3 regions of the Streptomyces sp. AF1A genome follow, and region 1 is predicted to be linked to each of the others. Evidence: predicted binding sites of a transcription regulator. Region 1 holds the regulator's gene; each other region holds the start of a gene.
What was found. The regulator HrcA, encoded in region 1, represses chaperone genes, less so after heat shock. The targets are predictions, from matches to a motif close to TTNGCACTCNGNNNNNCNGAGTGCNAA.
Positions count from the first base shown of each region.

Region 2: the regulator HrcA is predicted to act here: its motif matches at 1,165-1,191, upstream of groL (chaperonin GroEL).
Region 3: the regulator HrcA is predicted to act here: its motif matches at 1,510-1,536, upstream of groES (co-chaperone GroES).

Region 1 is NZ_JBLEBI010000090.1:13,338-16,608, forward strand. It holds gene ACLU3S_RS22535 (DUF3097 domain-containing protein) at 1-645, opposite strand, end outside; gene ACLU3S_RS22540 (MBL fold metallo-hydrolase) at 680-1,402, opposite strand; gene hrcA (heat-inducible transcriptional repressor HrcA) at 1,566-2,582, shown strand; gene dnaJ (molecular chaperone DnaJ) at 2,583-3,271, shown strand, end outside.
Region 2 is NZ_JBLEBI010000003.1:32,346-35,616, reverse strand. It holds gene thrC (threonine synthase) at 1-137, shown strand, start outside; gene ACLU3S_RS01825 (MoaD/ThiS family protein) at 134-409, shown strand; gene ACLU3S_RS01820 (cold-shock protein) at 852-1,055, shown strand; gene groL (chaperonin GroEL) at 1,355-2,977, shown strand; gene ACLU3S_RS01810 (MFS transporter) at 2,992-3,271, opposite strand, start outside.
Region 3 is NZ_JBLEBI010000092.1:12,236-15,506, reverse strand. It holds gene groL (chaperonin GroEL) at 1-932, opposite strand, end outside; gene groES (co-chaperone GroES) at 1,055-1,363, opposite strand; gene ACLU3S_RS22795 (polysaccharide deacetylase family protein) at 1,619-2,434, opposite strand; gene ACLU3S_RS22790 (polysaccharide deacetylase family protein) at 2,431-3,271, opposite strand, start outside.

The DNA.
Region 1 (3,271 bases):
CACGGCCTCCCAGATGTCGATGTACGGGTGTCCCACCACCAGCGCGTGGTCACTGGTCACCGACTCCGCGATCCGCCACTCCTTCGTACCCGGCACCAAGTGGTCCACGAGCACGCCCAGCCGCGCGTCCGGACCCGGGGCGAACTCGGCCACGATCGCCGGCAGGTCGTCCACGCCCTCCAGGTACTCCACGACCACGCCCTCCACGCGCAGGTCGTCGCCCCAGACCTTCTCGACGAGCTCGGCGTCGTGCCGGCCCTCGACGTAGATGCGGCCGGCGCGGGCCACGCGCGCCCGTGCGCCGGGGACGGCGACCGAGCCGGAGGCGGTGCGGGCGGGCCGTACCGGGCCGCCGGACGAGGGGCGGACCAGGGTCACCACCTTGCCCTCCAGCAGGAAGCCGCGCGGCTCCAGCGGGAACACCCGGTGCTTGCCGAAGCGGTCCTCCAGGGTCACCGTGCCCGCCTCGCAGCGGATCACCGCGCCGCAGAACCCGGTGCCGGGCTCCTCCACCACCAGTCCCGGCTCCGCCGGCACCTCCGGCACGGGCCGCTGCCTCTTCCACGGCGGGGTCAGGTCGGCGGAGTACACACGAGGGCGCGGGCCCTCGCTGGAGGCGCGGTGGCGGGAGACGGGTGGGCGCATTCGGATGACGATAGGAGAAGCCGCACACCCGCGCTCACGACACGCCGAAACGCGCTGCCAGGGCGTCCCGTTGACGCCGTACGAAGCCCGCGTCCACCACCGCGCCGTGACCGGGCACGTACAGCGCGTCGCCGCCGCCGAGGGCCAGCAGCCGGTCCAGGGCGTCCGGCCAGCGCGAGGGTACGGCGTCCGGGCCCGCCTGGGGCTCGCCGGACTCCTCGACCAGGTCGCCGCAGAAGACCACCTCCGGGGAGCCGGGCACCAGCACCGCCAGGTCGTACGCGGTGTGGCCGGGCCCCACGTTGGCCAGCAGCACCTGCCGGCCGGCGCCCAGGTCGAGCGTCCACTCGCCGGAGACCAGGTGCCGGGGCGCGGCCAGGGCGTCCACCGCCTCGTCCGCGTCCGCCGCCGGCAGGCCGTTCCTGATCGCGTCCAGGCGCAGCTCCTCGCGCTCGTACGCGAGCACCGCGTCGACGCCGACCGCCGCGTACACCTGGGCGCCGGCGAACGCCGCGGCGCCGAAGACATGATCGAAGTGGGGGTGGGTCAGCGCGAGATGGGTCACACGGTGGCCCGCCAGCCGCTGCGCCCGCTCCCGCAGCCGCGCGCCCTCGGCCAGGCTCGAACCGGCGTCCACGACGAGCGCCGCGCCCTCGCCGACGACCAGTCCCGCCGTGCAGTCCCAGCCGGGCAGCCGGCACCGCCCGGCCCCCGCGGACAGCCGCTCCCACCCCAGCTCTTCCCAAGTCACCGTCATACCGCGACGCTAGCCGTACGACCAGCTGAGGCGGGACCGACCTTGCCCCGGGTGTACCCCACAGCCGTACACTGGGCCGGGGAGCGCTGGCACTCGCGTGCGAAGAGTGCCAGGCCTCGGGGAGCCGCGGACAGACGGGACGACATGCTGGAGGTGCGCGCGGATGCTCAGTGAACGCAGGCTGCAGGTGCTGCGCGCGATCGTCCAGGACTATGTCGGCACGGAGGAGCCCGTGGGCTCCAAGGCGCTCACCGAGCGGCACAACCTCGGCGTCTCCCCGGCGACCGTCCGCAACGACATGGCGGCCCTGGAGGACGAGGGGTACATCGCCCAGCCGCACACCAGCGCGGGGCGCATCCCCACCGACAAGGGCTACCGGCTGTTCGTGGACAAGCTGGCGGGCGTCAAGCCGATGACCGGGCCCGAGCGCCGTGCGATCCAGAACTTCCTGGAGGGCGCCGTCGACCTCGACGACGTCGTGGCGCGCACGGTGCGGCTGCTCGCGCAGCTGACCCGGCAGGTCGCCGTCGTGCAGTACCCGTCCCTGACCCGGTCCACCGTGCGGCACGTGGAACTGCTCTCGCTCGCCCCCGCGCGCGTGATGCTCGTGCTGATCACGGACACCGGCCGGGTGGAGCAGCGGATGGTCGACTGCCCGGCGCCGTTCGGCGAGACGTCCCTGGCGGATCTGCGCGCGCGGCTGAACAGCCGGGTGGCGGGCCGCCGCTTCACGGACGTGCCGAAGCTGGTCGAGGACCTGCCGGACGCCTTCGAGGCCGAGGACCGCGGTACGGTCTCCATGGTGCTCTCCACCCTTCTGGAGACACTCGTGGAGGAGAACGAGGAGCGGCTGATGATCGGCGGCACCGCCAATCTCACGCGCTTCGCGCATGACTTTCCCCTCACGATCCGGCCCGTCCTGGAGGCCCTCGAGGAGCAGGTCGTGCTCCTCAAGCTCCTCGGCGAGGCCAAGGATCCGGGCGTGACCGTGCGCATCGGGCACGAGAACGCCCATGAAGGACTCAACTCCACCTCCGTGGTGTCGGTGGGCTACGGTTCGGGCGGCGAGGCGGTTGCCAAGCTCGGCGTGGTCGGACCGACCCGCATGGACTACCCGGGAACGATGGGAGCGGTACGCGCAGTGGCACGGTACGTCGGACAGATCCTGGCGGAGTCGTAAGTGGCCACGGACTACTACGCCGTTCTCGGCGTGCGCCGCGACGCGTCGCAGGAAGAGATCAAGAAGGCCTTCCGGCGGCTCGCCCGCGAGCTGCACCCGGACGTCAATCCGGACCCGAAGACCCAGGAGCGGTTCAAGGAGATCAACGCCGCCTACGAGGTGCTGTCGGACCCGCAGAAGAAGCAGGTCTACGACCTCGGCGGCGACCCGCTCTCGCAGTCCGGCGGCGCCGGTGCGGGCGGCTTCGGGGCCGGCGGCTTCGGCAACTTCTCCGACATCATGGACGCGTTCTTCGGCACGGCGTCGCAGCGCGGCCCGCGCTCGCGCACCCGGCGCGGCCAGGACGCGATGATCCGGATCGAGGTCGAGCTGGACGAGGCGGCCTTCGGCACGACCAAGGACATCCAGGTCGACACCGCGGTCGTCTGCAACACCTGCAACGGCGAGGGCGCGGCCCCGGGCACGTCCGCCCAGACGTGCGACATGTGCCGCGGCCGCGGTGAGGTCTCCCAGGTCACCCGGTCCTTCCTGGGCCAGGTCATGACCTCCCGGCCCTGCCCCCAGTGCCAGGGCTTCGGCACGGTCGTGCCGACGCCGTGCCCGGAGTGCGCCGGCGACGGCCGCGTCCGCTCCCGGCGCACGCTCACCGTGAAGATCCCGGCCGGTGTCGACAACGGCACCCGGATCCA
Region 2 (3,271 bases), on a different contig from region 1:
CCCTGGACCCGACGAAGACCACGGTGGTGCTCAACACCGGTGACGGCCTGAAGACCCTCGACGCGGTGGCCGGCACCGGCCTCACCGCCACCATCCGCCCGACCCTGGACTCCTTCCGAGAGGCTGGCCTCGCATGAGCGTGACCGTTCGCATCCCCACCATCCTGCGTACCTACACCGGCGGCCGGGCCGAGGTCGCCGCCGAGGGCGCCACCCTCGCCGAGGTCATCGAGGACCTGGAGAAGAACCACACCGGGATCGCCGCCCGCGTCCTGGACGACCAGGGCAAGCTGCGCCGGTTCGTCAACGTGTACGTCAACGACGACGACGTGCGCTTCGAGCAGGGCCTGCAGACCGTGACCCCGGACGGGGCGGGCGTCTCCATCATCCCGGCCGTCGCCGGCGGCTGACCGGATGACCGATCATTACCGTCGGTAACAGTGGTTACCGACTGTTCCCCCGATTGCCCCCTCCGTGAGAGAAGCGGAGGGGGCAATTCTGCGTGATTGAGCGCGGTACAGTTGGGGAACGCGCTCCCGGCGCCCCCGCCGGAAACCCTGGTTTCATGCCGCACACCCGATAAGAAGCAGCCAAAGTGTGCGGGTTTTATGCGGCTTTTGTGGCCTTTATGGGGCCCGACTTGCCCTGAATTCACGCGAATTCTCGCCACATTCCGGGTCCGGCTCGTCAAGAATTCTCGTCCGATTGACCTGTTGCAGACGGCAGTTGGACAGATACATTCAGCCGCGGTCGACGCGTTCCGGCGCACGCCCCCGACCGATGGGGGGTGAGGTCTGACCCGGGTCCGCGAAGTGTGGATCTGTGCAAGGGCCAGTAATAGGGGAGTTAGGCATGGCTCAGGGCACCGTCAAGTGGTTCAACGCGGAGAAGGGCTACGGCTTCATCGCGGTCGACGGTGGTGCGGACGTCTTCGTCCACTACAGCGCGATTCAGATGGACGGCTACCGCACCCTGGAAGAGGGCCAGCGGGTCGAGTTCGAGATCTCGCAGGGCCAGAAGGGCCCGCAGGCCGACATGGTTCGCGTCACCGCCTGAACGTTTCTCGTTACCGAGGGGCTCGCACCGGCACAGGGTGCGGGCCCCTCGTCGTGCGCCGCGGCCGTGTTCGCGGGAGGCTGACGGTGGCTCCTCCACCCCGGAGGCGCTTGCACTCGGCATGGTCGAGTGCTAATCATTGGCGTTAGCACTCTGAAGGTGAGAGTGACAGTGAAGGACCGGGTCGGTGAGGCCCGCGGGCCGGGTGGGGCAAGGAACCACGAGGCCGGCGAGCCGTCCGTCGCGGGCGCGGGCGCGGTCCGAAGGAATCACCCCCAGTCCTGGAGGGACCACTTCACATGGCCAAGATCATCGCGTTCGACGAGGAGGCGCGGCGCGGCCTCGAGCGCGGCATGAACCAGCTCGCGGACGCCGTCAAGGTGACGCTCGGCCCCAAGGGCCGCAACGTCGTCCTCGAGAAGAAGTGGGGCGCCCCCACGATCACCAACGATGGTGTCTCCATCGCCAAGGAGATCGAGCTCGAGGACCCGTACGAGAAGATCGGCGCCGAGCTGGTCAAGGAAGTCGCCAAGAAGACGGACGACGTCGCCGGTGACGGTACGACCACCGCGACCGTGCTCGCCCAGGCCCTGGTCAAGGAGGGCCTGCGCAACGTCGCCGCCGGTGCCAACCCGATGGCTCTGAAGCGCGGTATCGAGAAGGCCGTCGAGGCCGTCTCCGCCGCCCTGCTGGAGCAGGCGAAGGACGTCGAGACCAAGGAGCAGATCGCCTCCACCGCGTCCATCTCCGCCGCCGACACCCAGATCGGCGAGCTCATCGCCGAGGCCATGGACAAGGTCGGCAAGGAAGGCGTCATCACCGTCGAGGAGTCCAACACCTTCGGTCTGGAGCTCGAGCTCACCGAGGGCATGCGCTTCGACAAGGGCTACATCTCCGCCTACTTCGCGACCGACATGGAGCGCATGGAGGCGTCGCTCGAGGACCCGTACATCCTCATCGCCAACTCCAAGATCTCCTCGGTCAAGGACCTGCTCCCGCTCCTGGAGAAGGTCATGCAGTCCGGCAAGCCGCTGCTGATCATCGCCGAGGACGTCGAGGGCGAGGCCCTGTCGACCCTGGTCGTCAACAAGATCCGCGGCACCTTCAAGTCCGTCGCCGTCAAGGCCCCGGGCTTCGGTGACCGCCGCAAGGCCATGCTCGGTGACATCGCCATCCTCACGGGCGGCGAGGTCATCTCCGAGGAGGTCGGCCTCAAGCTGGAGAACGCGACCCTGGACCTCCTGGGCCGCGCCCGCAAGGTCGTCATCACCAAGGACGAGACCACCATCGTCGACGGTGCCGGCTCCTCCGAGCAGGTCAACGGCCGGGTCAACCAGATCCGCGCCGAGATCGAGAACAGCGACTCGGACTACGACCGGGAGAAGCTGCAGGAGCGCCTGGCGAAGCTCGCCGGCGGTGTCGCGGTCATCAAGGCCGGTGCCGCCACCGAGGTGGAGCTCAAGGAGCGCAAGCACCGCATCGAGGACGCCGTCCGCAACGCGAAGGCCGCGGTCGAGGAGGGCATCGTCGCCGGTGGTGGCGTGGCCCTGCTGCAGACCACCAAGGTCTTCGAGAAGCTGGAGCTCGAGGGTGACGAGGCGACCGGCGCCAACGCCGTGCGCATCGCGCTGGAGGCCCCGCTGAAGCAGATCGCCGTCAACGCCGGCCTCGAGGGCGGTGTCGTGGTGGAGAAGGTGCGCAACCTGACCCCGGGCCACGGCCTGAACGCCGCGACCGGCGAGTACGTCGACCTGGTCAAGGAAGGCATCATCGACCCGGCGAAGGTGACCCGTTCCGCGCTGCAGAACGCCGCCTCCATCGCCGCGCTGTTCCTCACCACCGAGGCCGTCATCGCCGACAAGCCGGAGAAGGCCGCCGCGCCGGCCGGCGGCGGCATGCCGGGCGGTGACATGGACTTCTGATCGACCCCGGTCGATCACGTCCTCACCGAGGGCGGCACTCCCTGTCCATGGCAGGGGGCGCCGCCCTCGGGCGCGTCCGGGGGGCCGGCGGCGGGCTCGGCGAGGGTCGCCAGGCGCCGCAGGCCCGCCCGCCGCTGCACCAGGCTCAGCCCGGTGACGCCCGCGCCGAGCGCCAGCCAGCCCGCCGGGCCGGCCGTCATCACGGCACCGGTCAGCAGCAGCGGGCCCACGGACTTCTGCACCGACTGCGCCATGCCGGCCACGCCCAGATAGGAGGCCCGGGCGCGCGGCGGG
Region 3 (3,271 bases), on a different contig from region 1:
TGGTCGAGCTTGAGGCCGACCTCCTCGGAGATGACGGTGGCGCCGGTGAGGACGGCCATGTCCTGCAGCATCGCCTTGCGGCGGTCGCCGAAGCCGGGGGCCTTCACCGCGACGGCGTTGAAGGTGCCGCGGATCTTGTTGACGACCAGCGTCGACAGGGCCTCGCCCTCGACGTCCTCGGCGATGATCAGCAGCGGCTTGGAGGAGCCCGCCTGGATGACCTTCTCCAGCAGCGGCAGCAGGTCCGCGATGGCGGAGATCTTGCCCTGGTGGATCAGGATGTACGGGTCGTCGAGGACGGCCTCCATGCGCTCCTGGTCCGTCACGAAGTACGGCGACAGGTAGCCCTTGTCGAAGGCCATGCCCTCGGTGAAGTCCAGCTCCAGACCGAAGGTGTTGGACTCCTCGACGGTGATGACACCGTCCTTGCCGACCTTGTCCATCGCCTCGGCGATCAGCTCGCCGACCTGCTGGTCCTGGGCGGACAGCGCGGCGACGGCGGCGATGTCGGACTTCTCGTCGATCGGGCGGGCCGAGGCGAGCAGCTCGTCGGAGACGGCCTTGACCGCGGCGTCGATGCCCTTCTTCAGAGCGGCCGGGGAGGCACCGGCGGCGACGTTCTTCAGGCCCTCGCGGACCAGCGCCTGGGCGAGCACGGTGGCGGTGGTGGTGCCGTCACCCGCGATGTCGTTGGTCTTGGTCGCCACCTCCTTCACCAGCTGCGCGCCGAGGTTCTCGTACGGGTCCTCGATCTCCACCTCGCGGGCGATCGTGACACCGTCGTTGGTGATGGTGGGGGCGCCGAACTTCTTGTCGATGACGACGTTGCGGCCCTTGGGGCCGATCGTCACCTTCACCGTGTCGGCCAGCTTGTTGACGCCGCGCTCGAGGGCGCGACGGGCGTCCTCGTCGAACTTCAGGATCTTCGCCATGACAGCGGGAGCCCTCTCGGAAAAAATATGGGTGACAAGACGACTGCGCCCCGGGCGCCCGGCTTCGTTATCGGTCGCAGGGGCCAGGGGCGCAGCTCAAGAGCAAAAGGTGCTCGGGGTGATTACTTCTCGATGATCGCGAGCACGTCGCGAGCCGAGAGCACGAGGTACTCCTCGTTGTTGTACTTCACCTCGGTGCCGCCGTACTTGCTGTAGAGCACGACGTCGCCGACCTTGACGTCGAGCGGAAGGCGGTTGCCGTCCTCGAAGCGGCCCGGGCCCACGGCCAGGACGACGCCCTCCTGGGGCTTCTCCTTCGCGGTGTCCGGGATGACCAGGCCAGAGGCGGTGGTCTGCTCCGCATCCAGCGGCTGGACCACGATGCGGTCCTCGAGCGGCTTGATGGCAACCTTGGAGCTGGTGGTCGTCACGATCCGACCTCCCCCTTCGGAGATCTCACGGGGTTAACTGTCTGAGGTGGCGACCAGGTCGATCCGTCGTCGCGGGTGCCGGACCTGCCCGTCGCGTTGTTGGCACTCTCCAGGGGGGAGTGCCAGTGCCGAGACTATGACTGCGATTAGCACTCGGTCAAGCGGAGTGCCAATGCCGTGCGGCGCGTCGGCGCAATCCCGTCGGCGCCGGGTCCCTCCGTGCGCGCCGGACGGGCCGGTCGACGCCGTTGCCGGTCAGTTCAGGTAGTCCTCCAGCCGCCCCACCGTCAGTCCCCGCTGCTGCACCCTGCGCAGGACCCTCGCCGTGCGTTCCCTGAGGCTCGGTCCCGTCGCCTCGTCCGGGCCGACCAGGACGATGTCGCCGGGGCGCAGGTGGTGGGGGCCCCGGCGGTAGACGAGGTCGGTCGGGGTCATGGCGGCCCGCCAGAGGACGACCGAGGAGATGCCGCAGTCGGCCGCCGCTCGCAGGGTGGTGGTGTCGTACGTGCCGTAGGGCGGCCGGAAGAGGCGGGGCCGGACGCCGAGGCGCGATCGGAGCCGGTCCTGCTGGCCGCAGATCTCGGCGCGCTGGCCGGCGTACGGCAGTCCGGCAAGGGCGCGGTGGTCGAGGGTGTGGTTCTGGAGGCCGGCGCCGGCGGCGTGCAGGCGGGCGAAGTGGCCGTAGCCGGGGCCGGCCACGCTGTCGGTGAGGAACATGCTCACGGGGAGCCGGAGTTCGCGGACCATGGAGACGAAGCGGGGGTCGCGCTCGGCGCCGTCGTCGTAGGTGAGGAAGACGACCCGGTCGCGGGTGGGGACGTGGTCGACGACCGGGGGCAGGGTGCGGCCGCCCGGGTGCACCCCGAGGGGGTGGGCGGCGGGCACGGGGGGCCGGGCGAGCGGCTCGGTCAGTCCCCAGTGCCGATAGGGCTGGGCGGGGGCGGGGCGGTGCGGGCGTACTCCCTCGGCCGCCTTCTTGCCCAGGCGTTCGATGGGGTCGACGGACGGGGCGCAGCCCGCGAGGAGCAGTGCCGCGGCGAGGGCCGCGGCCGGGCCCCGCACCCGCCTCACAGGTAGTCCTCCAGGCGGGCCACGGCGTAGCCCTCGCGCGTGACCTTGTTCAGGAAGCGGCGCATGTCGTCCACCATCGTGCCGTCCCACTCGTCGCGGCCGCGGAAGTGGGTGAGGACGATGTCGCCGGGGCGCAGCCGCTGGTCGTCCTCGCGGAACTCCCAGTGGTCGACGTACACCTCCTCGTTCCAGATCGGCGCGTACTTGATGCCGCAGGACTTGGCGGCGACCAGGGTGTCCTGGTTGTAGTTGCCGTAGGGCGGCCGGAGGAGCCTTGGGCGCTTGCCGAACTGCTTCTGCATGATGTCCTGCATGTCGCAGATCTCGTGCTTCTGCTCCTCGTAGGACAGGCCCGGCAGGTACGGGTGGTGCAGGGTGTGGTTGTTGAGGGTGTTCCCGTACGACTGCATCGTGCGGAAGTAGCCGTAGTCGTCCTTCACCAGGTAGTTGCTGAGGAAGGCCGTGTACGGGATCTTCAGGTCCCGCATCATCTGCAGGAACCGGGGATCCTTCTCCGAGCCGTCGTCGATGGTGAGGAAGACGACCTTGTTCGTGGTGGGGACCGTGGTGAAGACGGGCGGCAGATCCCAGTCGACCTGGTGGCTCACCTCGAACCCGGGGCGGGCCGTGATGCGGGGCTTCACCTTGGGCGGCGGCGGGGGCGTCAGCGGCACCTCGTCGAGTCCCCACCGCTGGGCGGCGGCGACCAGACGGGCGTGTTCGGCGGCCTGGCGGGCCCGCGGGTCCGCGGCGTGGGCGGGGCCGCCCCGACCGGCGGCCGGGCGGGGGGCCGTGGGGCCGGACCCGGAACAGCCGGTGACCAGGCCGGCCGAGGCG